4 regions of the Streptomyces sp. AgN23 genome follow, and region 2 is predicted to be linked to each of the others. Evidence: riboswitches for the same ligand, from Rfam matches in the RefSeq annotation. Region 2 holds a riboswitch; each other region holds the start of a gene.

Region 1 (7,204 bases), 9.1 Mb from region 2:
GCGCCCGGGTCGTGCCACGCTCCTCTCGGCCGGGCCCGTTGTACAGAGGGGCAGGCGTCACCGGCTGGGTCGCACGTGCAGTCACCGCGACCTCGACCCGGACGCTGGTCGCCGGCTCGACCGCTATCAGCCGGTGCTCATCAACGTTCGACTCGACTCCCAGGCGGGTCAACCTGGATGCGATACTCTGAAGATCGTCGGGACTATCCGCGCCGATCGACAGTTCCAGCAGACGCCGTGTGGGCGCGTGTACCAACTTCAGCTGTCGGCCACCGACGCTGGTGGCAAACCAGCCGTCGTCTTCCCTGACCAGTCCGAACTCCTCGTAGTAGGCGCTGGTCTGCGTGAGTGCAGGTACACCGATCGTGATGGAGTTGAGCCGATGCAAGCTCATGACACGCCCTTCTTTTCCGGGTCGGCAGTAACGAAGCCCTGCCGGATGTTTCCGATTTATTCAGTGTGGGAGACGAGCCTCGTTCCCAGCTAGCAAGAACCGCACTGATGTGCGCATGACTCCTGCGCCGATATCGCCATCGCGTCCGGACAGATTCTGACCGTCTGGCCGACCACATGCCCTGAGACATTACGGACTGCTACAACGCCTGATGCAGCCGCGGAGACGAGGGCTCCCTAGACCCGTAGGCAGGCGCAGCATGCCGGCCCGCATGCGCGCACACAAACCAGATAAATCGGGGCATGTCAATTCTCTCGCCCCATGGAAGCCACCCACGTCCCGACTCAGCGATCAGCCGAGGGCAGCCCCGAATCGTTCATGCACGCACGCTGCCTCCTTGCAGGCGACGCCAAAGTCCGTTGCAGTCCAGTGTCCGCCAGCAAGATTCAACGGTCAAGACAACTTTCGAATATCACTCTGTCATCCAGGCGCCTTTCATGGTCAAACGGGGAGGATCAGGTACACGCACGGCGCTGTCACGTTGTTGGGGGTGTGAGTGCCTGATGGGGTGTCGGGTGTGGTGGGCCAGGTTCCGGCTCTATCCTCAGGCCGCGGCAGGCAGGCTGGCGATGCCGGTGACCTGATCCCAGGTGCCGAAGCGGATGGTCATCTCGGCGCGGTATCCGGTGGCTGTCATCAGGTGGCGGCGTGGCCGGAAGTGGGGTGAGACACCGCTGAACGCGGCCAGGAACTGCTGGGCTCCGCCGACGGAGCGGGAGCCTTTCATGGCACGTTCGCGTTGCCGGGTGGGCTGGTGGCTGTTCTCGGCCCGGTTGTTCAGCCCCTTGTGGGAACGGTGCTCGACGGAGGGCATGACCTCGCGGTGGGCCGCGCTGTAGGAGCGCAGCTTGTCGGTGACCACCGTCCGCGGCACCGAGCAGGTCTTCTTGAGCAGTTTGCGGGAGAACCGCCTGGCCGCAGTGGTGTCCCGCCGGTTTTGCGCGAGGATGTCCAGGACGGCGCCGTCGGCGTCCACAGCCCGCCACAGGTACTTCAGCTCGCCGTTGATCTTGATGAAGACCTCGTCCAGGTGCCACTTGTCACCGGGCCGGGGCCGACGGCGGCGCAGTCCGTCGGCATAGGCCTGTCCGAACTTCGGACACCAGCGGCGCACCGTCTCGTAGGAAACGATCACGCCGCGCTCGAGCACAGTCGCCGATGGCTCGCCAGCGGTGGCCTGTGCCGCCGGGGTCGCCTCACTTCGCCAAGCTCTCCAAGCTGGCCGCCGGTCATCTGGACCTGCACTCCGCACGCTCCCAGGTCGACAAGGGCTTCCTCGCCGAACTCGCCCACCGTGGCGGCGCCGACGAAACCCTCGCTGCCGAGGTCGCGAACGCCAACACCGGTCTGGCCGCACTGCAGTTGTGCACGGCGGCCGGGATCCCGCTCGGCGACCTGGTCGCGATGACAGCCCGCGACGAGGCCCTCACCGTCCTGCGCGGGGTCCCCGCCCGGTCGACGTGATCTGCATCGACCGGGCGGGCACGATCGTGGGCCGCAGCGCGATCCGCTGACGGTCCTTACCGCTGCTGGGCCGCCGCCCGCAGATACCCCCCGAGCCGGACGATGGCGGACGGGTTGCGGGGGCTTTCCACCAGGTCGACGTAGTCGAGGACGAAGATCCGCTTGTGCTTGACCGCGGAGACGTTCCGCAGCGGGGCGTACGACAGCAGGAACTTCCGCTTCTGCTCGGCGCTCACGTCGCTGTAGTTGCAGACGACGATGACGTCCGGGTTCCGCTCGACGACGCTCTCCCAGCCGACGGTGGTCCAGGAGTCGTCGACGTCGTGCATGACGTTGTCCCCGCCGGCCTTGCTGATGATCTCGTCGGGGGCGCCGTAACGGCCCGACGACAAAGGCTGGTCCTGGCCGCTGTCGTAGAGGAAGACCTTCGGACGGTGGGCGGGCGCCTTCGCCACGGTGGTGGCGACCTGCCTCTTGAAGTCGGCGATCAGCGCGGCGGCACGCTTCTCGACGCCGAAGAGCTTGCCGAGGTTGGTGAGGTCGGCGTACAGGGCGTCCAGGGGCGGCATGATGCCGCGCGAGGTCTTGGTGCGGCCGTTGCGGCAGGACTCGGTGAGGATGTACGTCGGGATGCCGAGCTTCTTCAGAGCCTCCGGGGTGAAGCCGCTGTCTTCGCGGAAGCCGTAACTCCAGCCGGCGAAGACGAGGTCGGCGCGGGCGTCCAGGACGTTCTCCTTGGTGAGCCGGTCCTTGGAGAGCCACTTGACCTTGTCGTAGGCGTCCTTCCAGGGCACGTCGGTCAGGTCGCCCTTGTCGTCGGGCATGGCGAACCCGGCCATGCGGTTCTCCAGGCCGAGGGCGAACATCAGCTCGGTGATGCCGACGTCGTTGGTGACGACCCGCTGGGGGACCTTGTCGTACGTCACCTTCTTGCCGCAGTTGGTGAGCGTGACGGCGTGGGACTTCGCCTCCTTGGACGACTCGACACTCGCGCCGCAGCCGGTTGCGGTGACGGTGGCTGCGAGGCAGAGGGCGGCGGCGAGCAACTTACGCATGGGAGTCCTTACTTGGCGGGCTGAAGCAGGTCGAACAGGAGCTGGACCGCGCCGGTCTCCGGGTGCCGCACCGGATGCGCGCGCACTCCGAACACCTCGGCGAGCAGGGCGGGTCGGAGTACGTCGTGCGGTGGTCCGGAGGCGGCGATCCGGCCGCCGGCGATGACGTAGAGGACATCGCAGTGCGCGGCGGCCAGGTTGAGGTCGTGCAGGGCGGCGAGCACGGTCAGCCCGCTGTCGCGGACGAGGGAAAGCATGTCCAGCTGGTGGGCGATGTCGAGGTGGTTGGTGGGTTCGTCGAGGACGAGGACGCGGGGTTGCTGGGCGAGGGCGCGGGCGATGAGGACGCGCTGTTTCTCGCCGCCGGACAGGGCGAGGAACCCGCGGTCGGCGAGGTGCGTGACGCCGGTGCGGTCCATGGCCTGCGCGCAGACGGCGCGGTCCTCGGCGGCCGTGCGGCCCTGGTGCGGCAGGCGTCCCATCGCCACCGCTTCGGCGACGGTGAAGTCGAACTCGGCGGACGTCTCCTGCGGCAGCGCGGCCAACTGCCGGGCGGCGGCCCGCGGTTCCATGGCGTGCAGGTCGTCCCCGTCGAGGCGTACGACTCCCCCGGCCGGGCGCAGTGCCCGGTACACGCAGCGCAGCAACGTCGACTTGCCGCTGCCGTTCGGACCGACGAGCCCGACGAACGCCCCGCTGTCCGCAGCGAGCCGCACGTCCTCCACCAGCCGGGTCCCGGCGGCCTCGACCGTCACGTCCTCGATGTCGAGCCTCATCTGTCACCGGCCTCCGAACGCGTAGCCGCCGCGCCGCATCAGCAGCAGGAAGGCGGGGACGCCGACCACCGCGGTGATCACTCCGACCGGCAACTCCGCGGGCGCGAGCAGGAGTCGGGACAGGATGTCCGCCCACACCAGCAGGACGGCTCCGGCGAGGGGTGCCACCGCGAGCACCTTCCGGTGGTCGGCACCGACCAGAATCCGTACGACGTGCGGCACCATCAGTCCGACGAAACCGATGGCTCCACTGACCGCGACCACCGTGCCGGTCACCGCTGCCGTCACCAGGAACAGCTCCCTGCGCAGCCGGGCGGGTTGGACGCCGAGCGCGGCGGCCGTCTCGTCGCCCATGGCGAGTGCATTGAGCGGTTCGGCCCGCCACCGCAGCCACGCCCACCCGGCGGCCACGGTCACCGCGGCGAGCGGCACCTGCGCCCAGGTCGCCCCGCCCAGGCTGCCCAGCAGCCACATCATCGCCGAACGGGCCGCCTCGCCCCGGGCCGCGCCGAACACCATGACAGTGGTGACCGCCTCGAAGCCGTACGCCAGCGCCGTCCCGGTCAGGATCAGCCGCAGCGGTGTCAGGCCGTGCGGCGAGCGGGCCACCGCGTACACGAGGACCATGGCCGCGAGCGCCGAGGCGAACGCCGACACCGACAGCGCCCACACACCCAGCCCGGCGAACGCCCCGAGCAGGATGACCGCGTTCGCGCCCACCGCCGCGCCCGAGGAGATGCCCAGCACGAACGGATCGGCGAGCGCGTTGCGCACCATGGCCTGCACGGCGACCCCGACGGCCGCGAGCCCCGCGCCCACGACGGCCCCGAGCACGACGCGCGGCAGCCGGATCTCCCAGACGATGGTGTACGCGGCGGCGTCATCGGCATGCACGGTGCCGCCGGTGGTCCCTGCCCACAGGAAGCGGAACACATCCGCCCAGCCGATCCCTGCGGCCCCGAGGCCGACACCGCACACGAGCGACACGAGGAGAAGCAGTCCGAGGCCGAGTGCCAAGGGGGGTACGGGTATTCGGCCGGGGATGGGGCTGCGTCGCACGGTCGGGGCGGTCCTTCGCCTAGGGCCGCCGGTCGGACCTCACGCAAGGAGACAGCCCGTACGACACGAAGGCCGCGCGGTCCCCTCTCGCAGTCCACGGCGAGCAGTCAACGGGTCGCGCCACCCACAGGCGATCGGGCTCACGCGAACAACCAGGGGTCGCCGCACACACCGTTGCGGGTCAGCGCCGGACTCTCACCGGACTTCCCCCGCGGGAGGCGTTGGGAGCCTAACAGAGGCAGATCAACGGCAGACGTGCCGCTCCCACTCCGGCGAATACAGGTGGCTGTCGCCGAACTGCTCCGCCCCCAGCGTCCGCGGCGCTCAGGGATGGCTGTCGGGGCGACGGGGGCGCACTTTACCCGGCGAGGGCCAGGAGCTGCGCGTTCGAGGAGCGAACGGGACCAAGCCCTCATCCATTCACCTGCGGTCAGAGCCCGAGGAAGCCGAGGGCGCCTCGTACCTGGTCGCTGCCGGTGTACGGGCGGCGGGTTCGGAGGCTCCCGGAGTTCCCGGCGGTACGGGTCAGCGAGCCGCCTGCCGCCGCCTTCGCGATGGGCGAGGCAGCAGAGACTTCGGGAAGCGGGATGTCCAGATGCCACTGGCTGGGCATCGCTCGCGAGCCCGAACTCGGCTTAACATCCCACCCGACTTATTGCACACTATTCGCAACAGCATGTGGCTCGCAGGAAGGCGCAGCATGGCCCCTCCGATCGTGCTCGGGATCGAGTCGTCGTGCGACGAGACCGGCGCGGGACTCGTCCGGGACGGGGTCCTGCTCGGCCATGCGGTGGCGTCGAGCATGGACGAGCACGCCCGCTACGGCGGAGTGGTCCCGGAGATCGCCTCCCGCGCTCATCTGCATGCCCTGCGCCCGGTCGTGGGCCAGGCACTCGACGAGGCGGGGCTGCGGCTGTCGGACATCGACGCCGTCGCCGTCACCACGGGGCCGGGCCTGTCCGGCGCGTTGCAGGTGGGCCTGGCGGGTGCGAAGGGCATCGCCTACGCGCTGGGCGTGCCGCTCCACGGGGTTCATCACCTGGCCGGTCATGTCGCCGCCGACACCCTGGAACACGGCCCGCTGCCCAACCCCTGCATGGTCCTGATCGTCTCCGGCGGCCGCACCTCGCTCCTCCGCGTCCGCAGCCTGGCCCGCGACCCGATCGCCCACCTCGGCGACACCCTCGACGACGCCGGGGAGTGCTTCGACAAGGTCGCCCGGGCCTTCGGGCTGCCGTACCCCGGCGGTCCGGCCATCGACCAGGCGGCGCGCACAGGCGATCCGCGCGCTGTCGACTTCCCGCGCCCGCTGCCCGGCTCGTACGACTTCTCTTTCTCGGGGCTGAAGACAGCCGCCGCCCGCTGGGCCGAGGGTCACCCGGGCCGAGAGCTACCGGTGGCGAACGGGGCGGCCTCGCTCCAGGAGGCGATCGCGGACGTACTGACCCGCAAGGCGGTGGCCGCCTGCGTCGAGCACGGGGTCGGCACGCTGGTGGTGGTCGGCGGGGTCGCCGCGAACTCCCGTGTCCGGTCCCTCGCCGAGGAGCGCTGCCAGGCCGCCGGAATCAACCTACGTGTACCGCCGCTCAAGCTGTGCACAGACAACGGCGCGATGATCGCCGCCGTCGGCGACCTCCTCGTACGCGCCGGAGCCGAACCCGCACCGCTCAACGTGTCCATTGACCCGTCAGCGCCGTTGGAATACGCGGCCCTGCACCCGGTGTCGACCACCACGAAATCGGTGGCGGCCTGATGAACACCCGCATCAAGGTCTTCAGGGACGCGGGCCTGCTCGCCCATTCCGGCGCCTTGCACTCCCTCTACGTCTCGGCGTTCTGCGTCCCGCCCTGGAACGAGGACGAGGCGAGAGCGGCCGAGTTCGTGGGGCGGCTGGTGAGCAACGTCCGACGGCTCGGCTTCACCGCCGCGCTCGCCTTCGCCGGGGAAGAGTCCCTCGGTTTCGCGACCGCCGGGACCACCCTGGCCCCGTTCCCCACCGGCCGCTGCTACCCACAGGCAGCCGCCGGCCTTGGCCCCGAGCGCACCGTCGACTGGCTGTGCGGCGCCCGCGCGATAGATGAACTCGCCGTCCGCCCCGCAGCTCAGGGCACCGGCCTCCCCGCCGACCTCCTCGAAGCGGTGACCGAAGACGCTCCAGGTGGCCGCTCCTGGCTGCTCACCTCCGTGCAGTCGTCCCGGGCCATGTCCTTCTACCGTTCCCAGGGCTGGACCCAGGCCACGCACCCTTCCCCCGACGGCAACGGCAGCGCCGTCTTCCTCAGCCCTCGCCACCCCGCCCGGCACCTGGCCGCCCAGCCCCTGTAAGCATCCGGAGTCCACCCACTGCGACCTTGAAGGTGCCAGAAACCTCGTCCGTGCTGGTCACGACGCCGGAG
Region 2 (7,204 bases):
GCGCACCGGCGCGGCGCCATGTGCTCATCCTCGGCGGCACCACCGAGGCGCGCCGCCTCGCCGGGGAGCTCGCCGACGACCCCGCCCTGCGTGTCACCAGCTCCCTCGCGGGCCGGGTCGCCGCGCCGCGGCTGCCCGTGGGGCAGGTGCGGATCGGCGGGTTCGGGGGAGCCGAGGGCATGGCCCGCTGGCTTCGCGAGCACCAGGTGGACGCGCTCATCGACGCCACCCATCCTTTCGCCGACACGATCAGTTCCCACGCGGCCCGGGCGGCCGCCGACGTCCATGTTCCCCTGCTCGCCCTGCGCCGTCCCGGCTGGGTACCCGGCCCGGGCGACCGCTGGCATGCGGCCGGCTCACTGGCCGACGCGGCGCGGCTGGCCCCGGTCCTGGGAGAACGGATCTTCCTCACCACGGGCCGCATGGGCCTGGCCACCTTCGCCCACCTCACCGAGCCCTGGTTCCTGGTCCGCTCGGTCGACGCCCCCGAGCCGCCGGTCCCGCCCCGGATGGCGGTGATCCTCGACCGCGGCCCGTTCACCCTCGACGGCGAGGCGGAGCTGCTGCGCCGCCACCGCATCGAGGTGCTGGTCACCAAGGACAGCGGCGCCCACGCCACCGCCCCCAAACTCGCCGCGGCCCGCGCCGCCGGCATCCCGGTCGTCGTCATCCGCCGCCCGCCCGCCCCGCAGGGCGTCCCGGTGGCCGAGACCCCGGCCGAAGCCGCCGACTGGCTTCGTACGAGCCTGGCCTGAGCCCGGAGGCTAGCCCTCCGGGTACCGGCGTGGCGTCCAGACGACCTCGGTGCCGTCGCCGCGGCGGACCGTGCGGGTCTGGGAGGAGCCCACCAGGAGGATCGTGCGCATGTCGACGTCGGCCGGGTCGAGGTCGGCCAGGCGGACGATCCGCACTCGTTCGCCGGGGCCGCCGATGTCGCGGCCCAGCACCACGGGCGTGTCGGGGGCGCGGTGCTCCAGCAGGAGTTCGCGGGCCTTGCCCACCTGCCAGACGCGGCTGCGGGAGCCGGGGTTGTAGAGGGCGAGCACCAGGTCGGCCGCGGCGGCGGCGCGCAGCCGTCCGGCGATGACCTCCCAGGGCTTGAGCCGGTCGGAGAGGGAGAGCACCGCGTAGTCGTGGCCGAGCGGGGCGCCGGCCCGGGCGGCGGCGGCGTGGGCCGCGGTCATGCCGGGGACGATCCGCACCGGGACCTCGCGGTAGGGGTCCTCGGAGGCGGCCTCCAGGACGGCGGTGGCCATGGCGAACACGCCGGGGTCGCCGGAGGAGACGACGGCGACACGCCGGCCCCGCCGGGCGAGGTCGAGGGCGAACTCGGCGCGTACGGACTCGACCTTGTTGTCGGAGGCGTGGCGCCGCTGGCCCGGCCGTACGGGCACCCGGTCCAGATAGGTGCTGTAGCCGACCAGGTCCTGCGCGGCGGCCAGTTCGGCCCGCGCCTCGGGGGTGAGCCACAGCGGGCCGGCCGGGCCCAGGCCGACGACCACGACCTCGCCCACGCCGGACTCCTCGCGCGGCGCGTCCACCCGGCTGGGCAGTACCGCCATCGAGAAGTACGGCACCGACTCCGGGTCGACCTCGGCCAGCGGGGCGGTCCGCTCCGCGTCCATCGTGGCGCGCTCCACATAGCGCGCGTCCGCGAGCCGCCCCGACCGCTCCAGCGCGCGCCGCACCGTGGGGAAGGTCCGGCCGAGCTTCATCACGGCCGCCGCGTCCGTCGTCGCCAGCCGGGCCGTCAACTCCTCCTCCGGCAGGGTGCCGGGGAGGACCGTCAGCACCTCCTCGCCCTCCACCAGCGGCGCGCCGAGCCGGGCGGCCGCCGCGCTGACCGAGGTGACCCCGGGGACGACCTCGGTGAGGTAGCGGTCGGCGAGCCGCTTGTGCATGTGCATATACGAGCCGTAGAAGAGCGGATCGCCCTCCGCGAGCACCGCGACCGTGCGCCCCGCGTCCAGATGCGCGGCGAGCCTGGCGGCCGCGTCCGCGTAGAACTCGTCCATCGCGCCGCGATAGCCGCCCGGATGGTCGGTGGTCTCCGTGGTGACCGGATAGACCAGCCGCTCCTCGATGTGGTCGGGCCGCAGATGCCGCTCGGCGATGGAGCGCGCGATGCTGCGCCCGTGCCGGGCGCTGTGGTACGCGATGACATCGGCCTCGGCGATGACCTCCACGGCGCGTACGGTCATCAGGGAGGGGTCGCCGGGGCCGAGCCCCACACCGTAGAGCCGGCCCGTCTGCTGCTCGCTCACTCTTCCTCGCTCGCTATCGCGTTGATCGCGGCCGCGGCGATGGCACTGCCGCCCCGCCGGCCGTGCACCACCAGATGGTCGAGCGCCGCCGGATGCCCGGCCAGCGCCTCCTTGGACTCGGCGGCGCCGATGAAGCCCACCGGCACACCGATCACGGCGGCCGGGCGCGGCGCGCCCGCCCCTTCCGCCCCTCCTTCTTCGAGCATCTCCAGCAGCCGGAAGAGCGCCGTGGGGGCGTTGCCCACCGCCACCACCGCCCCTTCGAGCCGGTCCCGCCACAGCTCCAGCGCGGCGGCGCTGCGCGTGGTGCCCATGCGCCGCGCCAACTCCGGTACGGCGGGGTCCGCGAGGGTGCAGATGATCTCGTTGTCGGCGGGCAGCCGCTTGCGGGTGACCCCGCTGGCGACCATGCGGGCGTCACAGAGCACCGGCGCGCCGGACCGCAGCGCGGCACGGGCGCGGGAGACCACCTCGGGCGTGTACGCGAGGTCCTTGACCAGGTCGACCATGCCGCAGGCGTGGATCATCCGCACCGCCACCTGGCTGACGTCGGCGGGGAGCCCGGCGAGGTCGGCCTCGGCACGGATGGTGGCAAAGGACGCGCGGTAGATGGCCGCCCCGTCCTTCTCGTAGTCGAACACGGTGTCCTCGATCATGTCGTTCCACGGGCCGCCGCGACGGCGCCGGCCAACTGTTCTGCTGTCACATCCGCGCTGTCCGCGCTGTCCGCCTCCGGCGTGTCTCCCCTCACGCCCCGTACGGTGACGCGGTAGTCCGTGTCGCCGGTCGCGAGCGCGTCCACCCAGCGGCCCCCGGGGTGACCGCAGCGCCGTTCACAGCCGGAGACGTACACCGGCAGCGGATCGGGCCCGGCCGGGCCGCCGCCGTACGCCGTGCCGCTCACCGGCCACGGCTTCGCCCCGCCCGCGTCCGCTCCCGCCGGGTTCGCGGCTCCCCGGGCCGTGCCCGAGGTCCCGCGCGCCGGGTCCATGGCCCCCCGCGCCGTGTTCGCGACCATGCATGCCGTGTCGGCCCGCACATCCGCCAGGGACTTGGCGCAGCCCGGCCGTCCCGTGCACGCGCCGACCCCGAGCCACGGAGAGTCCGGCGTGGTCACCAGTCCCGCGTCGGACAGTTCGGCCAAGGCACCGCGCGTGTCGTCCGGGGAGAACCCGGGGAGCACCACGCCGCGCCAGGGTGTCATACGCAGCTCAGCGGCCCCGCTCCGGGAGGCGAGCCCGGCGAGCAGCCGCCACTGTGCGGCGCTCACCCGGCCCAGGGGGAGGGCGACGGACAGCGCGTGACGCCCGTTCGGGCCGGGGACCGGCCCGAAAGCGGGTGGCGTGGCGCGGGCGCGGGGCGCTGGTTCATGCTCCACGGGTACGGCCTCGACGCCCGCGTCGGCGAGTCGCGCGGCCAATCCCTCGGTCGTCACGGCGTGTCGTGCGGGGAGTTCGCGTACCCGCCACGCCCGGGTGCCGCTCTCATGGGCCTTGGCCAGGAACTCCACCGCGGCCAGCGCCGCCGCACGCGGCGCGTCCTCGCGCCGCACCCGGAGACCGCCCCCTGCCGCCGACCCGGCCGTAGGAGACCCCCGCCGCGCTGCCGCGTCCGGGTGTGCCCCCGCCGTCGACGGCGACGGCACACCGGGGCCCGGCAGCGGACCGCCGACCCGTAGCACCGCTCCACCGTCCGGCGTTGCGATCAATGTCACATCCGCGCCCAAGGTGGCCACATCGCCACGCCCATCGTCCAGCGCGAAGAGGAACCTGCCCGACAAGCCCGACAATTCCCCGCCCCTCGTCGGTGCGCCGCCGCACAGTGCGGCGTCCAACTCCCGCACCCACGCCACCACGTCCGCATGCCCCTCGCCGTCCAGGCCGGACAGCGGCGACGCCACGATGTTGCGCACCCGGTCATGGCGGTCGGAGGGCAGCAGTCCGGCCGCCCGTAGCCGGGCCGCCAGTTCCGCGCCGCACCCCGCGTCCAGGCCGCGCACCTGCAGATTGCCCCGTGAGGTGATGTCCAGCCGCCCGTCGCCCAACTCCTCGGCCACCCGCCCCAGCGCCTGTGCCTGACGGGCCGTCAGCAGTCCGCCCGGCACCCGTATCCGGGCGAGCGAACCGTCGTCCGCCGGGTGCAGCCGCAGCGCGCCCGGACAGGCGTCATCGCGCCCGCGCACGGGGGTTTCATCCCCGGATGGGGTGGTTGTCGGGGGGAGGGGCATGGCGGCGAGCATACCGACGATCCGGTCCGGCCCGCCGCCCCGGCCAGGCCGGAACTCACCGTCCCGTGGCAGGTCAGCAACGCTTACTATGCTCAACGGTGGGTCGGTCCCGGCCCGCGATACGCACAAGACGGCACTCACGGTAGGAAGCCGGTGGAAATCCGGCGCGGTCCCGCCACTGTGAGCGCGGCGGCTGCCGAACGGCAGCGGCGGCGCGAGCCAGGAACTGCCGCCGTCTTCAACCCGCCCGGGGCGCGGACCCCGAGGAAGGCATGCCGTCGCATGATTCTGCTGCTGTCGACGTCCGACACCGACCTGCTGAGCGCCCGTGCCGCCACGGGCCCGGTGCCGTACCGCCTCGCCAACCCGGCCCGTCTCGCTCTCGACGACCTCCCCGGCCTCCTCGACGGTGTCGAACTCGTCGTCGTACGGCTCCTCGGCGGCATCCGCGCCTGGCAGGAGGGGCTCGACACGCTGCTCGCGGGCGACCTCCCCGTGGTCGTCCTCACCGGTGAACAGGCGCCCGACGCCCAGCTCATGGAGGCGTCCACGGTCCCGGTCGGCATCGCCGCCGAGGCCCACGCCTACCTCGCCCACGGCGGGCCCGCCAACCTCGACCAGCTCGCCCGGTTCCTCTCCGACACCGTGCTGCTCACCGGCCATGGCTTCGAACCGCCCGCGCCCGCGCCCACCTGGGGTCCGCTGGAGCGCACCGGCCGCGAGGCCGCCCCCGGCGGCGTCACCGGCCCGACCATCGCGGTGCTCTACTACCGCGCCCACCACATGAGCGGCAACACCGCCTTCGTGGAGGCCCTGTGCCGGGCCGTGGAGGACGCCGGTGGCCGCCCGCTACCGCTGTTCGTGGCCTCGCTGCGGGCCCCCGAGCCCGAGTTGATCGAGGCACTCGGCGCGGCCGACGCCATCGTCACCACCGTCCTCGCGGCCGGCGGCACCCGCCCCGCCGAGGCGTCCGCGGGCGGCGACGACGAGGCGTGGGACGCGGGCGCGCTCGCCGCGCTCGACGTGCCCGTGCTGCAGGCGCTGTGCCTGACCTCGTCGCGCGCCGCGTGGGAGGAGAACGACGAGGGGCTCTCCCCGCTGGACGCCGCGACCCAGGTCGCCGTCCCCGAGTTCGACGGGCGGCTCATCACCGTGCCGTTCTCCTTCAAGGAGGTCGACGAGGACGGCCTGCCGGTCTATGCCGCTGACGCCGAGCGCGCCGCGCGTGTCGCCGGAATCGCGGTACGACACGCCCGGCTCCGCCATATCCCCGCCGCCGACAAGCGCCTGGCGCTCGTCCTCTCCGCCTACCCCACCAAGCACTCCCGGATCGGCAACGCCGTCGGCCTCGACACCCCCGCGAGCGCCGTCGCCCTGCTGCGCCGGCTGCGCGCCGATGGCTACGACCTGGGCCCCGAGGACGGGCCGGACGCGCTCCCGGGCCTGGTCTCCGGCGACGGCGACGACCTGATCCGCGCCCTCATCGAGGCGGGCGGCCACGACCAGGAGTGGCTCACCGAGGAGCAGCTCGCCCGCAACCCCGTCCGCGTCCCGGCCGCCGACTACCGTCGCTGGTACGCCGCGCTCCCGCAGGTGCTCCGGGACGCGGTCGAGGAACACTGGGGCCCGCCGCCCGGCCAGCTGTTCGTCGACACCAGCCGCGACCCGGAAGGCGAGATCGTGCTGGCCGCGCTGCGCCGCGGCAATCTCCTGGTGGTCATCCAGCCCCCGCGCGGCTTCGGCGAGAACCCCATCGCCATCTACCACGACCCCGATCTGCCGCCCTCGCACCACTACCTGGCCGCCTACCGCTGGATGGCCACCCCTCGTGCCGACGGCGGATTCGGCGCCGACGCCATGGTCCACCTGGGCAAACACGGCAACCTGGAGTGGCTGCCGGGCAAGAACGCCGGGCTGTCCGCCGCCTGCGGCCCCGATGCCGCGCTCGGCGATCTGCCGCTCATCTACCCCTTCCTGGTCAACGATCCGGGCGAGGGCACCCAGGCCAAGCGCCGCGTCCACGCCACCCTTGTCGACCACCTCGTCCCTCCGATGGCCCGCGCCGACTCCTACGGCGACATCGCGCGGCTGGAGCAGCTGCTCGACGAGTACGCCGCCATCTCCGCGATGGACCCGGCCAAGCTCCCCGCCATCCGCGCCCAGATCTGGACCCTCATCCAGGCCGCCCGGCTCGACCACGACCTGGGCCTGGAGGACCGGCCGGACGACGACGGCTTCGACGACTTCCTGCTGCATGTCGACGGCTGGCTGTGCGAGGTCAAGGACGCCCAGATCCGCGACGGACTGCATGTCCTGGGCACCGCCCCGGCCGGGCCCGCGCGCGTCAACCTGGTGCTGGCCATCCTCCGCGCCCGCCAGATCTGGGGCGGTACGTCCGCGCTCCCCGGCCTGCGCGAGGCGCTCGGCCTGGACGAGTCGGCCGCCACCCGCACCGGCGCCGACGAGGCCGAGGAGCGGGCCCGCGGGCTGGTCCAGGCGATGGAGGACGCCGAATGGGCCCCGGAGGCCGTCGAGAAGGCCGTCGTCACCCTGCCCGAGGAGCAGCGCCCCGCCGTCTCCGCGATTCTCGCCTTCGCCGCCCGCGAGGTCGTCCCCCGACTGGCGGCCACGACGGACGAGATCGACCACGCCGTCCACGCCCTCGCCGGCGGATTCGTCCCCGCGGGGCCGTCCGGCTCGCCGCTGCGCGGAC
Region 3 (7,204 bases), 6.2 Mb from region 2:
GCGTCGGTGTCGGCGTGCTCCTCGATCAGGTCGCCGAGGCGGTCCAGTTGCTCCTCGCGCAGCTCGCCGAAGCGGGTGTCCGGCGCCGGTACGAACGCCCGGCCCGCCGCGGCGGCCACCCGGCGCAGAAACGCCCGCCGGAAGCCGTCGCTCTCCAGCGAGCCGTGCCAGTGGGTGCCCCACACCGAGCCCACCCGGCAGCCGTCCAGGAAGGGCTCCTCGGCCCCGTCGAGCAGCTCGGCGACCCCGTGGTGGATCTCGTATCCCCCAACTCGCTCACCGAGCGCCTCGCCCACCGGCCGGGCCAGGGTCTTCTCCGCCGCGAACCGTACCCGCACCGGCAGCAGCCCGAGCCCGGCGACTGTCCCGGCCTTCGACTCGATCTCGTCCTCGATGCGCTCCCCGAGCACCTGGAAGCCGCCGCAGACGCCCAGCACCGGGCGGCCCTCGGCGGCCCGCCGGGCGATCGCGTCGGCGAGCCCGCGCTCGCGCAACCACTCCAGCGCCCTTATGGTGCCCCGGGTGCCCGGCAGCACCACCAGATCGGCGTCGGCCAGCTCCTCGGGCCGGTCCACGAACCGCACGACCACGCCCGGTTCGGCCGCCAGCGCGTCCACGTCCGTGAAGTTGGACATCAGCGGCACGGCGGCCACCGCGATCCGCAGGACGTCCGCGCCGTAAGGGGGCGCCACGACGCTCTCCCGCACCGTGCCGCGCAGCGACACCCGCAGCCCGTCCTCCTCGTCGATCCCCAGCCCGTGGGCGAACGGGAGCACACCGACGGTCGGGCGCCCGGTGAGGTCGCGCAGCATGTCCAGACCGGGCTCCAGAAGGCTCACATCGCCGCGGAACTTGTTCACCAGATAGGCGGCCACATGCCGTTGGTCCGCCGCCGACAGCAGCGCGGTGGTGCCGAAGAAGGACGCGAAGACGCCACCGCGGTCGATGTCCCCGACCACCACGACCGGAAGCCCGGCGGCGCGCGCCAGCCCCATGTTGACGATGTCGGTGCGGCGCAGATTGATCTCGGCCGGACTGCCCGCGCCCTCGCAGATCACCGCGTCATGGGTGCGTCGCAGCTCCTCCAGGCACTCCGTGACGGTCCCCAGCAGCGCCTCCCGCCCCGAGACCCGCGTCCGCCCGGGGGAGTCCGCGTCCGACGGCGGGTTCGCCGCGGGCCCCGATCGCCCGAAGTACCCGCGCGCGCTCAGCTCGCCCACCGGCTTGCCCAGCAGCACCACTTGGCTGCTGCGGTCGCTGCCCGGCTTCAGCAGGACCGGGTTCATCAGCGCGCTCGGCTCGACGCGCGCGGCGGCGGCCTGCATGGCCTGGGCCCGCCCGATCTCCGCCCCCTCCCGGGTGACGAAGGAGTTGAGCGACATGTTCTGCGCCTTGAAGGGGGCCACGCTGACGCCCTTACGGGCGAGCCACCGGCAGATCCCGGCCGTCACGACGCTCTTGCCCGCGTCGGAGGTGGTGCCCGCGACGAGCAGGCCCCCGCCCCGCGCCCCGGAACCGTCCGTGCCGCCCTTACCGCGTATCCCGCTCATCCACCGCCCCTTCCAGCGGCCCGGGGCCGCCCCGTCAACGCCCTCAGGACCGGCCGGGCCGCCACGGACACCCCGAGCGCCAGGACGCCGACGCGCCGCGACAGCCGTATCGCCCGCTGGATGTCGGCCGACTCCACCGGCCGCCCGCCGGAGTTGAGCACCGGCCGGTGCTCGACCCGGCCGCCGTACGTGAGGGTGCCGCCCAGCCGTATCCCCAGCGCGCCCGCGAACGACGCTTCCACAGGGCCCGCGTTCGGGCTCGGATGGCGCCGGCCGTCGCGCCGCCAGGCGCGCCGCGCACCGCGCGGATCGGGGCCCGCGAGTGTCGCCAGGGCCGCCGTAAGGCGCGCACCGGGCCAGCCGGCCACATCGTCCAGACGGGCCGCCGCCCAGCCGAACCGCCGGTAGCGCGGCGACTTGTGGCCCACCATGGCGTCCAGGGTGTTGATGGCGCGGAAGCCGATGAGCCCCGGCACGCCGCCCACGGCGCCCCACACCAGCGCGCCCACGACGGCGTCGGAGGTGTTCTCGGCGACCGATTCGACGACCGCGCGGGCGATCTGCGGCCCGTCCAGCGCCTGCGGATCGCGGCCGCACAGATGCGGCAGCCACTCCCGGGCGAGGTCGAGGTCACCCGCGGCGAGGGCCCCGCCGACGGCCCGTGCCTCACGGCCCAGCGTCGTGCCGCCCAGCACGGCCCAGGTGGCGGCGGCGGTCAGGGCGGCCTCCGCGCCGCCGCGCCCGCCGAGGGCCCGTACGACACGGGTCAGCAGCGCGGCACCGGCGGCCGCGCCGCCCGCGCACAACACGGTGTGCAGGGCCCCGTATCCGCGGTGGTCACGCCACAGCCGGCGCTCGGCGGCCGCGGCGGCGCGCCCGAACGCGGCGACCGGATGGCCGCGGCGCGGATCGCCCGTGGCGAGATCGCCGAGGAAGCCGAGGGCCGCACCGCACGCGAACGAGGCGTGATCGGCACGCATCCGTCAGGCCGCCGTCACGCCTCGGCGCGACGACACATAACCAAAGGGGCCAGGGGGGCCGAAGGGGCCGGAAGAGCCAGTGGGGACAGAGGAGGCTGACGACGTGGCGGTGCCGGGCATGGCGGTATGTCCTCACTCAGGGTCCGCGCCCTGGTTCGACTGACCGGCGGTGAAAGTCTCCTGGCTCCCGGATCCGCGCCCCTCCCGGTCTTCCAGCCCCGCGTACGAAGCGAACCGTACGGTCGAGCCGTGACCCCATACAGGCGATGGGAGAGTGCTCCCCGGTGACAGTGGCGGGACCGCGCCGGATTCTCACCGGCTTCCTCTCCTGCCGCCGTTTGGCTCGGGAAGTCCACCATGGGCCGCGAATGGCCGTCAACTCGCATATGACCCAAGTCGCCCGAGTGTGCCGAGCCCCACAGACGGCGGCCGCACACGAGGCGGCCGCCGGACGGTCGGCGCTGGTCAGCACCACCATCCGGCGGCCGGTGGGTCGATGAGGACGCGAGCCTCAGGCGACGATCAGATAGATGCCGTACGCCACGGCCGCGGCGCACAGCGCGAAACAGGTGTACGCGCCGGTGCGCGCGAGCGCCGAGGCGCCGGCCGCGCCACCGGACGCGGCGGCCGTGCCGCCCTGCTCCGGCGCCGCCTTACGGGACGTACCGAGGATGCCCAGGGTGAAGACGCCCACCATGCCGACCGTCACCACGAGGCTGACGCCGAAGACCTGGCCGAGTGCCGCCCAGTCGATGCTCATGTTCCGTGGCTCCTTAACGGATGGTGCTGCTCGCGGCGGCGGGGGTGGGGGTCTGCTCGCGTGTGTGCTCGGCGATGCCGCTCTCGGGGGCGGCCTCGACCGCGCTCTCGGGGGCGGAGGGCTTCGCACCCGCGGGCGGCGGGGCCACGGACCGCAGGGCGGCCGTGACGACGCCCACCGGCTCGTGTGCGTCGACCTCGTTGACGTTGGTGTGGTCCACGGGCTTACGGCGCGACAGCGCCCAGATCGCCCCGCAGGCCAGGACGGCGAGCACGGCCACCGCGGTGATCCCCGCGTTCCCCTGGTCGGCCAGCAGCGCGGCGGCGCCCGCCACCAGGCCCGCGGCCGGGAGGGTCAGCACCCAGGCGACCACCATGCGGCCGGCGGTCGACCAGCGCACCACCGCGCCCTTACGGCCGACACCCGCACCCATGACGGCGCCGGAGCAGACCTGGGTGGTGGACAGCGCGAAGCCGATGTGGGAGGAGGCGAGGATGACGGTCGCGGCGCCGGTCTGGGCGGCGAAGCCCTGCGGCGGCTGGATGTCGGTGATGCCCTTGCCCATGGTGCGGATGATGCGCCAGCCGCCCAGGTAGGTGCCGAGCGCGATGGCCAGGCCCGCCGAGACGATGACCCACAGCGGCGGGTCGGAGTCGGGTGCCACCACGCCCCCGGTGACCAGCGCCAGGGTGATCACGCCCATCGTCTTCTGGGCGTCGTTGGTGCCGTGGGCCAGGGAGACGAGGGCGGCCGAGGCGATCTGCCCCGCGCGGTAGCCCTTCGCGGTGTCCTCCGCGGCTCGGCCGCGGCCGAGCCGGTAGGTGAGCCGGGTGGCGGCCACCGTGGCGATGCCGGCCACGACCGGCGCGGCGACGGCGGGGATCAGGACCTTCATGACGATCGCGTCGCCGTTGACCCCGTCCAGCCCGACGGAGACCACGGTGGCGCCGATCAGGCCGCCGAACAGGGCGTGCGAGGAACTGGACGGGAGCCCGGCGAGCCAGGTCACCAGATTCCACAGGATCGCGCCGACCAGCCCCGCGAAGATCACTTCTGGTCGGATACCGGAGTCCTCGTCGATGATCCCGCCGGAGATGGTCTTGGCCACCTCCACGGACAGGAACGCGCCGACGAGATTGAGGACGGCCGACATCGCCACCGCCACCCTGGGACCGAGTGCTCCCGTGGAGATGGTGGTGGCCATGGCGTTAGCCGTGTCGTGGAAGCCGTTCGTGAAGTCGAACACCAAGGCCGTGACGATCACGATCCCGATGAGAAGCGTGATGTGTTCCATACACCCGGTCAATCAGTTCGAAGGTCGTTAGTGGCACGGTGAACGTAAGGAAACAGGGTGAACGGAAGGTGAACTGAGCAGGGCGTCAGGGTGACGTGGTTGCGGGAGTGCCACAGCCTGATGAATTCAAGCCTACTTTCCTATGTCGTACGGGGGTTGGGCCTCGGTCGAGGACTGCAGGAGGGGGCCACGGGACGGGCCCCGCGGCCGCCCGCCGTTCACCCTCGTTCACCCGCACCGGGGCGGCTGCCCACGAGGCGCGGTCGTAGACGTAGGCCGCGCCCGTTCCGGTCCCGCCATCGCCCGGCCGGCGGACGCCTGGAAGGATCGGGCCCCGGAGGTGAGGGCAGGTGACCCGGTCGCGATCCACGCGGCAGCCGCAGCCGCGGCTGACCCACCCCCTGCGCCAGGCATGGACGCAGGTGGTGAGAACGGCCCGCAGAACCACCGCCGACGGCCTGGTCGTCGGCACCTCGGGCAATGTCTCGGCCCGGGTGGGCGACACCGTCCTGGTGACCCCGAGCGGCGTCCCCTACGACCGGCTCGGCCCGCGGGACGCCGTCGCCGTCGACCTCGACGGGCAACAGGTCCTCGGCACGCTCAAGCCCACCAGCGAGCTGCCCATGCACCTGGCCGTCTACCGGGAGACCGACGCCGAGGCCGTGGTCCATACCCACGCCGTCCACGCCACGGCCGTCTCCACGCTCGTCGACGAACTCCCCGCGATCCACTACATGACCGCCGCCCTCGGCGGGCCGGTCCGCGTCGCGGCCTACGCGCTCTACGGAACGGACGAACTGGCCGACGCCATGATCGAGGCGCTGCGCGACCGCAGCGGCTGTCTGCTGCGCAACCACGGCACCGTCGTCCACGGCGCCACCCTGGACCAGGCGTTCGACCGCACCGCCCAGCTCGAATGGATGTGCCGGGTCTGGCTCACCGCGGTCTCCGTCCCCGGCCGCACCCCCACCCTGATCCCGCCGGACGAGCTGCGGCGCGCGGCGGACAAGCTCAGCGGCTACGGCCAGCCGGGCTGAGCCCGCCGGGCACGCGCCCCAACCCGCACCGCACGCGCCCGGGCCCGGCCGGACGGTCACCCGGCCGGGCACGCCCGCTGGCCGGGGGCCGCTTCCCCGCCCACACTGGGAGAGATGCGCCTGCGGACAACGGCGGCCGCGGCCGCCACCACCTTGCTCGGTGCCGGCGTGGCCGCGGTGGCGGCCGGACGGTACGCCACCGGCGCTGCGCTGAAACCGGCCCCCGACCGTCCGCTGCCGAACGAGCCCCCGCTCACCGTGCACGCGACCGCGGCCGGCCAGATCACCCTGACCCGCTCGCTCGCCTCGCTGCGCCCCGGCGTCTACGGCCTCACCGGCCGCTCCTGTCACGCCGTCGTCGGCCCCGTCATCGAGGACGCCCCGCACCCCGCCGACTGCGTGGTGCGCCGCCTGGAGCGGGTCACCCACGGCGACCTCACCCCCGGCACCCGGGTACGGCTGACCCCCCAGGTGCACATCGGCAATCCGCGGGACGCGCTCGGCATCGAGCACGCAGAGGTCGACGTGCCCGGCGAACTCGGCCCGCTGCCCGCCTGGTTCGTCCCCGGCGAACGCTCCACATGGGTGATCACCACCCATGGCCTCGGCACCACCCGTGAGCACCCTATGGTCGTCATGCCCTTCCTGCGGCAGCTGCGGGTGCCGGTGCTCGACCTCGGCTACCGCGGGGACCCCGGCGCCCCCCGGCCCAAGGACGGCATATCCCACCTGGGCGACACCGAATGGCGCGACCTGGACGCGGCCCTCCGCTACGCGATGGCGTACGGGGCGACCGGGATCGTCCTCCACGGCTGGTCCATCGGCGCCTCGATGGCCCTCCACACCGCCGCGAACTCCGCGCTGCGCCACCGCGTCCTCGGCCTCGTCCTGGACTCCCCGGTGCTCGACTGGCAGGCCACCCTGCGCGCCCTCGCCGCGGCCCGCGGCATCCCCGCGCCGCTGATCCCCCTCGCCCTGCGGGCTGCCGAGGGGCGCACCGGGCTCCACGACAGCGTGCTTCCGGAGGTGGCCGATCCCGAGCGGTTGTCGGTGCCCACGCTCGTCGCCCACGGCCCCGACGACACTCTCGCGCCCTGGCACGTCTCGCGCGAATTCGCCGACCGCAGACGCGACCTGGTCACCCTTCACACGGTGCGGCGGGCCCCCCATGCGGCCATGTGGAACGCGGACCCCAAGGCGTACGAGGAGGCTCTGCGGCGCTTTCTGGTACCGCTCCTGTAGCGCCCCCAAGGCGGTCGCGGAAGCGCGTGCGAGACGGCGCGGGAAGCGTTCGCGGGGCGGTGGCGCAAGCGTCCGTAAGATGGCGCGAACCGTTCGCGGCGACCGCCGGACGGGTGCCGATTGGGCTTTCGGGCCGTCAGCGGCGAGACTGCTTCCGTGACGTCCCGTACTCCGCGCGACTCCCGGCTCCGACTCGTCCGCAACCGGCCGATGGCCACCGCCCGCCGGCCCGCGGTGAACCGCGGCTCAAGACCGGCGCCCCGCCCGCCGGAGGGCACTCCGCCCCCGGCGGAGCTGGCCCGGCGGGCCAGGGCGGGGCTCACCGGGGCCGTGGCGATCGC
Region 4 (7,204 bases), 850 kb from region 2:
ATGGACCCGCGTACGGTCCGGACAGGGAGGCGCACACGATGAGCGGCACGGCTCGACCCGACGACCCGGACCGGGAGACGGCGAACCGGGAGACGGCGAACGGGGAGACGGTGAACCGGGAGACGGCGGACCGGCAGACGGCGGACCCGGCGCCCGCCGAGCCCGAGGGCGGGGAGTCCGCCTGCTGGCTGGACCGGGTCTGCGCCGACTGCGGCGCGATCCAGGACACCGCGCCCTTCGCCCGCTGTGCGCGCTGCGGAGCGCTCAGGGAGTGAGCACACGGGGCGCCCCGCCCGCCCCGGTGCCCAACTCCCTTGGGCAGCCCACCAGGTACGGTCTGATCCTGACCACCGGAGCACGGGTGCCGGCCGCCGGAGACCGCGGTCGCCGTACCCCGCCCGGACGACCCACGGCATCACGGATCAACGGGGGGCTTCGCCGTCGTGTTCTCCACCTCCACCTCCGCCCCGCCGACCCCCTCGGGGGCGGCCCATATGGTCGTGTGCGGTGACGACGCGCTCGCGCACCGCCTCGCCGCCGAGCTCCACTTCGTCTACCGGACACGGGTGACGGTCGTCATCCCCGGCGGCGCCCCCTTGGCGGACCCGGCCGGGCAGCGCGTGGCCGGATGGCGGTCGGGCGGCCGTGCCTCCGCGCTCTTCGGCCGGTTCAGCGCGGCCGTCGGACGGGTCCCGCTGCCCCGGCAGACCGCGGATGACCCTGCTCCGGACGGGGGAGTGCGGGTCATGGAGGTCCCGGCGCTCGACGAAGAGGTGCTGACCGAAGCGGGTGCGGAGCACGCGACGGCGCTCGCCCTGGTCCATGACGACGACGAGGCCAATATCCACGCCGCCCTCCACGCCCGCCGCCTCAACCCCCGGCTGCGACTGGTGATCCGGCTCTACAACCGCAAGCTCGGCCAGCATCTGGAGGAACTCCTCGACGAGGCGGCGCGGGTGGCCGATCCCGGTATGGACCCGGCCGAACTGGACGCCACCACCACCGTACTGTCGGACGCCGACACCGCGGCCCCCGCCCTGGCCGCCACCGCCATCGCGGGCACCAGCAAAGTCCTCCAGGCCGACGGGCTGCTGCTGCGCGCGGCGGAGCGCACCCCGCCCGGCCCCGACGAGGTGGCCCGCCCGGGGCTGTGCACCCTCGCCCTGCTCTCGTCCACCACCAGCGACCCCGGCGGCAGTGAGGGCTCCGACAGCAGCGGGGACGAAGGGCCCAAGCTGCTGCCCGGAGACGAGGAAGTGGCCGCCGCCACCGGCCGCGACACGGTGGTGCTCGAGGCCGTCTCCGCCACCGGCCCACCGTCGGCGCCACGGCGGCTCGGCACCCGCAGACTGCCCCTCGCCTCGCTGTTCTCCCGCCGGCTGCGCTGGTCCGTCGCAGGAATGGCGATCGCAGTCCTCGCCCTCACCATCGCCTCCTGGCAGCTCACCGGTGCCGGTCTGCTCCACGCCGCCTACCTCACGGTGCTCGATGTGCTGGCGATCGACGACCCGGCGCTGGACGAGCCGACCGGACGCAAGGTCCTCCAACTGCTGTCCGGGCTGGCCGGACTGCTGATGCTGCCCGTCCTGGTGGCCGCCGCGCTCGAAGCGCTGGGCACCTTCCGCACCGCCTCCGCGCTGCGCCGCCCTCCGCGCGGCCTCTCCGGCCATGTCGTGCTGCTCGGGCTCGGCAAGGTCGGCACCCGGGTCCTGGCCAGACTCCGGGAGATGGACATTCCCGTGGTGTGCGTGGAGGAGGACCCCGGGGCGCGCGGCATCCCGCTGGCCCGCAGGCTGGGGGTGCCGACGGTGATCGGCGATGTCACCCAGGAGGGCGTCCTGGAGGCCGCCAAGATCCAGCGGGCACACTCCCTGCTCGCCCTGACCAGCGTCGACACCACCAACCTGGAGGCCACGCTGTACGCCCGCTCGGTCAAGCCCCGGCTGCGGGTGGCGCTGCGCCTGTACGACGACCGCTTCGCCACCGCCGTCTACCGCACGCTGCGCGCGGCGCATCCGCGGGCCCTCACCCGCAGCCGCAGCGTCTCCAGTCTGGCGGCCCCGGCGTTCGCCGGAGCGATGATGGGGCGTCAGATCCTGGGCGCCATACCGGTCGAGCGCAGGGTGCTGCTCTTCGCCGCCCTGCATGTCGCCGGGCATCCGCAACTGGAAGGGTGTACCGTCGCCGAGGCGTTCGCACCGGGCGCCTGGCGGGTGATCGCGCTGGACGCGGCGGAACCCGCCGACCGGCAACGCGACCTCGCCGCGGCGCCTCGTTACGACGGCGCCACCCAGGAGCCCGCCCTGGTGTGGGATCTGCACCCCGGCTATGTCCTGCGGCCGGCCGACCGCGTGGTGCTGGCGGCCACCCGCCAGGGCCTGGGCGAAATCCTCGCGGGGGCGGCGGCCCGCCGCGACTGACGTCGAACCGCCCGTGGTGCTCCCAGGAGCGGGGGCCACATGGTGCGGCGGTGTCCGGGATGCGATGATGCCGGGCGACAAAGGCGACGGCGGAACGAGGAAGCCGGTGTGAATCCGGCGCGGTGCCGCCACTGTGATCGGCGAGCGGATCCCGAACAGCCACTGCCCGTACACGCGGGTGGGAAGGCCGGGACGAGCATCGACCCGAGAGCCAGGAGACTCACGCGGTCGCCTCCTCGACGGAAAACCGGGGCGGACTTCCCCGGAGGAGGGCGATGGGCCATGCCTGTCAGGCCGACCGACCCGGTGCCATGCCGGGTGACCGTATGCCGGGACTGCTGCTGCGGCAGCCCCAAGGTGACCGGAATCGACCATGCGGAACAGATCGCGCGGCTCCGTGAGGAGGCGCCCGTACGCGTCTCCGCGTGTCTGGACGTCTGCGATCAGGCCAATGTGATCGTGGTGCAGCCATCGGCGGCCGGACGTGCCGCCGGGGGCAGGCCGGTGTGGCTCGGCCTGGTCAACGACCCGGATGCGACAGAGGACATCGTGGCCTGGGTCACGGCGGGCGGCCCCGGTGTGGCACCGCTGCCCGACATCCTCGATCTGTACGCCTTCTCGCCACGGCGGCGCGCCTCGCCGGAGGCGTCATCCGGCGGGCGCTGACCCGTCGAAGTTCCCTGCGGCATACGGGAGTTGCTCATTGAGGGCAGGAGTCTGGTGGGCCCGCACCCGGTGGGCTACCGTCGGTAACACATTGCCGTCGCGGCAACCCCCTTCGCCTCTCCCGCACCCTCCGAACCCCCTTCCGGAAGGCAGCCCATGGAGAACTCCACAGAGAATGCCGCCTCGCTTGCCGGGATCAGCCGCCGCCGCGCCCTGACGGCGGCGGGTGGTGTGCTCGCCGGCGCCGCGCTCGCCCAGGCGGCGGGCCCGGCCTTCGCCGCCTCCGGGGCGTCTTCGGACGCGGACGCCATCGTGGTCGGCGGCGGGCTCGCCGGGCTGGTCGCCACGGCGGAACTGGCGGCCGCGGGACGCAAGGTGCTCCTCCTCGACCAGGAGCCCGAGAGCAACCTCGGCGGCCAGGCGTTCTGGTCCTTCGGCGGCCTGTTCTTCGTCAACTCCGAGGAACAGCGGCTGATGGGCATCAAGGACTCCCATGAACTGGCCTGGCAGGACTGGCTCGGCACGGCCGGCTTCGACCGCGGCGTCTCCGATCCCGGCGGCCAGGACTACTGGGCCCGCAAATGGGCCGAGGCGTACGTGGACTTCGCGGCCGAGGAGAAGCGGTCCTGGCTGCACGGGCTCGGCGTGCAGTGGTTCCCGATCGTCGGCTGGGCCGAGCGCGGCGGCGGCCTCGCGGACGGGCACGGCAACTCGGTGCCGCGTTTCCATGTCACCTGGGGCACCGGTCCGGCCGTGGTCGAGCCGTTCGAGAAGAAGGTGCGGGCCGCCGCGAAGGACGGGCGGGTGACCTTCAAGTTCCGGCACCGGGTGGACGATCTGGTGGTCACCGGTGGTGCCGTCACCGGGGTGAGCGGCGCGATCCTGGAGCCGAGCGACGCCGCCCGCGGCAAGCCCACCTCGCGCACCGTGGTCGGCCACTTCGAGCTCAACGCCCAGGTGGTGATCGTCACCTCGGGCGGTATCGGCGCCAACCACGATCTCGTACGGCGGAACTGGCCCGACCGGCTCGGCTCACCGCCGAAGTTCATGGTCACCGGCGTCCCGGCGTATGTGGACGGCCGGATGCTCGCGATCACCGAGAAGGCGGGCGGACGGATCGTCAACCCCGACCGCATGTGGCACTACACCGAGGGCCTCAGAAACTACGACCCGATCTGGCCGGGCCACGGCATCCGCATTCTGCCGGGCCCCTCGTCGATGTGGTTCGACGCGAAGGGCAAGCGCTTCTCCACCCCCGACATCCCGGGCTACGACACCCTGCACACCCTTGGGACGATCACCGCCACCGGCTATGACTACTCCTGGTTCGTCACCACCCAGAAGATCATCGCCAAGGAGTTCGCGCTCTCGGGCTCCGAGCAGAACCCGGACCTGACCAACAAGGACATCCTGCAGCTCCTCTCCCGCATCTGGCAGACACCCGAGCCGATCCAGCGGTTCCGGGACAAGGGCGAGGACTTCGTCGTCGCCAACACCCTGCCCCAACTGGTCGCGGGCATGAACAAGCTGACCGGCGACAACCTGATCGACCTGGCGGACCTCACCCGGCAGATCGAGGCCCGCGACCGCGAGATCGCCAACCCGTACACCAAGGACGTCCAGGTCATGGGCATCCGCAACGCGCTCGCCTACCCCGGGGACACGCTCAGCCGCACCGCCTCCGCGCACCGGATCCTGGACCCGTCCGCCGGACCCCTGATCGCCGTGCGCCTCAACATCCTCACCCGCAAGACCCTCGGCGGCCTCCAGACCGACCTCACCGGGCGCGTCCTGGACGCCTCCGGCAACCCGATCACCGGCCTGTACGCGGCCGGTGAGGTCTCGGGCTTCGGCGGCGGGGGAGTGCACGGCTACCGCTCCCTGGAGGGCACCTTCCTCGGCGGCTGCCTGTTCTCGGGTCGTGCCGCGGGCCGTGCGGCGGCGGCCGCGACCGCGACCTGAACCGGCGGGCGCGGCGGCGGTGGCGCACCGGGCACATGGCAGACTCCTCCTGCGGTCCGCGGGCGGCCGGGGGCATCCCCGGCCTGTCAGGTCGCTGAGGCAGGGGAGGGCGCATGGGCGGGGACGATCCGCATATCCATGTCGAGTCGAAGGTGGTCCGAGGCGTCGCCGCCGTCCGCGACATGATGGCGTCCACGTTCGGGCTGGCCGGTGACCTGCCGAGCCGCATCGCCACCGGATGCGGGCTTCGGGCACCGTACGCGATGACCTCTCCGCGGCCGGAGAACGTCACCTGCCTTGCCTGCCGTGAGTATGCGCGGCTGGAGCATCTGCGCTTCGCGGACGAGCTCGAACGGCTGGGGCGGATGCCCGGATCGACCATCAGCGCGGACCAGGCGAAGCTGGCCGCGGACCGGCATCGCGACCTCGCGAAGCGGTTTTCCGTCGCGGAGTGAGGGGGCGGGCGGCAGAGCGTCCGCCGCCCGCCCCGCCCGTGGACGGATGCCGCTACGGCACCCGCCCGGGGTCTGACCGAGCAACGGTGGGCTCCGCCGCTGTGCGTGGCGGCGTCACGCCTTCCGGCCGCTGTCGGCGCCGCCCGGGGACGGCTGTGGGAGCGGTGAGGACGGCCAGGCAGGCGAGGACGAGCGCGATGCCGGTCCAGCCTACGGCGGGGAGGCGTTCGCCGATGACCAGCACGGCGAGGACGGCGGCGACGGCCGGTTCGAGCAGCGAGAGCGTGGTCGCCGTACTCGCGGGCACGTGCGCCAGTCCCCAGCCGAACAGGACGTAGCCGGTGAACATGGGCACCACCGCCATGTAGGCACCGACGGCCAGCGTGGACCCGGAGCCGAGCAGCGGCGCGCCGGTGACCAGGAGGACGGGCACGAGGAGCAGTCCGCCCAGGCCGAACACCGTGCCCATCGCCGCGCGGGAGGCGATGCCGTGGGTGATCAGCCGGTGCGCCGCCCAGGAGTAGAGGGCGTAGGTCGTGGCCGCGATGAGGCCCAGCCCCACGCCGAGCATCGTGGCGGCCGTGGATGGCTGCACCCGGTCGCCGGGGTCCTCAGTGGCTTGGGCCGCGCACAGCATGAGGGTGCCCAGGAGACCCAGGGCGGCGCCGAGTGTCCAGCGGCGCGTCAGCCGGCGCCGGTCCACGACGCGTTCGATCACGGCTGAGGCCAGTGGCGCCATGCCGATCGACACCACGGTTCCCACCGCCACTCCTGCCAGGTGCATCGAGCTGTAGAACGCCAGGGGGTAGACCGCCACCGCGAGCGCGCCGAGCAGTACGGTGCCGCGCCGCGCACGCAGCCGCGGGGCCTGACGGGCGATGCGGGGGGCCGCGACCAGGGCTTGGAGCAGCCCGCCCAGGCCCATGGCGACGGCGCCGATGGCGAGAGGCCCGACGCCCGGGGCGAAGGTCGCCGCGGTGCCGGTGGTGCCCCACAGCAGGGACGCGGCGAGCACACACAAGGATCCGGCGCCCGCCGAACGGGCGCCGTGTCCGGTGGGCCGCCTCACAGCCTGTCCAGCAGGGCCGCCGCCATCGCGCGGGCGTGCCGCAGCCGGCTGCCGTCGCCTTCCAGCCCGGCCCGCGCCATCGCGCCCTCCAGCAGGAACGACAGGTGCTCCGCCATGGTGCGCACGTCGTCAGGACGCTCGGGCAGCAGTTCTTCCAGGTGCCCGGCGATCAGACGCTCGACCTGCTCCTTGTGGCGGCGTACGACACTCCGCCCCTCGTCTCCGGCGGGCAGCTCGGCGGCCGCGTTGAGCAGGCCGCAGCCGCGAAAGCCGCGCTCGTAGGCGAACGCCGCGTGATCGGCGTAGGCGTCGAACGCCGCGAGGACGCCGTCACGGGGGTTCTGGGCCTGCTCCAGCCGTGAGGTGTACAGCGCGATCCACTCCTCGTGCCGGGTGTCGAGATAGGCCCTGACGAGATCGGACTTGGAGGAGAAGTTGTTGTACAGGCTCATCTTCGCCACGCCGGCTTCGGTGGTGATCGTATCGATTCCGGTCGCCGTCACGCCGTCGGCGTAGAAGCGCCGCGCGGCGGCCGCCAGCAGGCGCTCCCGGGCCGGCCTCCGTCTTCCGGGGTCCGTCGTCCTCGTACCGGTCTCACTCATCGCATGCATCCCGACAGATTAGGTAGGTAG

Evidence for each region. Region 2 has a riboswitch for cobalamin ahead of cobN (cobaltochelatase subunit CobN). Riboswitches for the same ligand answer to the same signal wherever they lie in the genome.
Region 1: it holds a riboswitch for cobalamin, as region 2 does, so the genes downstream of both, AS97_RS00795 (iron ABC transporter permease) here and cobN (cobaltochelatase subunit CobN) in region 2, are expected to answer to the same signal.
Region 3: it holds a riboswitch for cobalamin, as region 2 does, so the genes downstream of both, AS97_RS13275 (cobalamin biosynthesis protein) here and cobN (cobaltochelatase subunit CobN) in region 2, are expected to answer to the same signal.
Region 4: it holds a riboswitch for cobalamin, as region 2 does, so the genes downstream of both, AS97_RS43055 (hypothetical protein) here and cobN (cobaltochelatase subunit CobN) in region 2, are expected to answer to the same signal.

What each region holds. Positions count from the first base shown of each region.
Region 1 is NZ_CP007153.1:158,869-166,072, forward strand. It holds gene AS97_RS00770 (VOC family protein) at 1-394, opposite strand, end outside; partial or broken gene AS97_RS00775 (IS6 family transposase) at 999-1,604, opposite strand; partial or broken gene AS97_RS00780 (cobalt-precorrin-5B (C(1))-methyltransferase) at 1,655-1,968, shown strand; gene AS97_RS00785 (ABC transporter substrate-binding protein) at 1,975-2,973, opposite strand; gene AS97_RS00790 (ABC transporter ATP-binding protein) at 2,982-3,749, opposite strand; gene AS97_RS00795 (iron ABC transporter permease) at 3,753-4,808, opposite strand; cobalamin riboswitch at 4,920-5,056, opposite strand; gene AS97_RS00800 (hypothetical protein) at 5,239-5,421, opposite strand; gene tsaD (tRNA (adenosine(37)-N6)-threonylcarbamoyltransferase complex transferase subunit TsaD) at 5,509-6,561, shown strand; gene AS97_RS00810 (GNAT family N-acetyltransferase) at 6,561-7,133, shown strand.
Region 2 is NZ_CP007153.1:9,253,276-9,260,479, forward strand. It holds gene AS97_RS40230 (cobalt-precorrin-6A reductase) at 1-755, shown strand, start outside; gene AS97_RS40235 (precorrin-2 C(20)-methyltransferase) at 765-2,264, opposite strand; gene AS97_RS40240 (precorrin-8X methylmutase) at 2,261-2,920, opposite strand; gene AS97_RS40245 (nitrite reductase) at 2,917-4,503, opposite strand; cobalamin riboswitch at 4,579-4,740, shown strand; gene cobN (cobaltochelatase subunit CobN) at 4,774-7,204, shown strand, end outside.
Region 3 is NZ_CP007153.1:3,030,860-3,038,063, reverse strand. It holds gene AS97_RS13280 (cobyric acid synthase) at 1-1,550, opposite strand, end outside; gene AS97_RS13275 (cobalamin biosynthesis protein) at 1,547-2,530, opposite strand; cobalamin riboswitch at 2,683-2,903, opposite strand; gene AS97_RS13270 (hypothetical protein) at 3,042-3,290, opposite strand; gene AS97_RS13265 (inorganic phosphate transporter) at 3,304-4,584, opposite strand; gene AS97_RS13260 (class II aldolase/adducin family protein) at 4,935-5,621, shown strand; gene AS97_RS13255 (alpha/beta fold hydrolase) at 5,736-6,863, shown strand; gene AS97_RS13250 (hypothetical protein) at 7,074-7,204, shown strand, end outside.
Region 4 is NZ_CP007153.1:10,103,574-10,110,777, forward strand. It holds gene AS97_RS43045 (hypothetical protein) at 39-275, shown strand; gene AS97_RS43050 (NAD-binding protein) at 495-2,420, shown strand; cobalamin riboswitch at 2,514-2,642, shown strand; gene AS97_RS43055 (hypothetical protein) at 2,703-3,086, shown strand; gene AS97_RS43060 (FAD-binding dehydrogenase) at 3,243-5,048, shown strand; gene AS97_RS43065 (hypothetical protein) at 5,162-5,503, shown strand; gene AS97_RS43070 (DMT family transporter) at 5,556-6,518, opposite strand; gene AS97_RS43075 (TetR/AcrR family transcriptional regulator) at 6,569-7,174, opposite strand.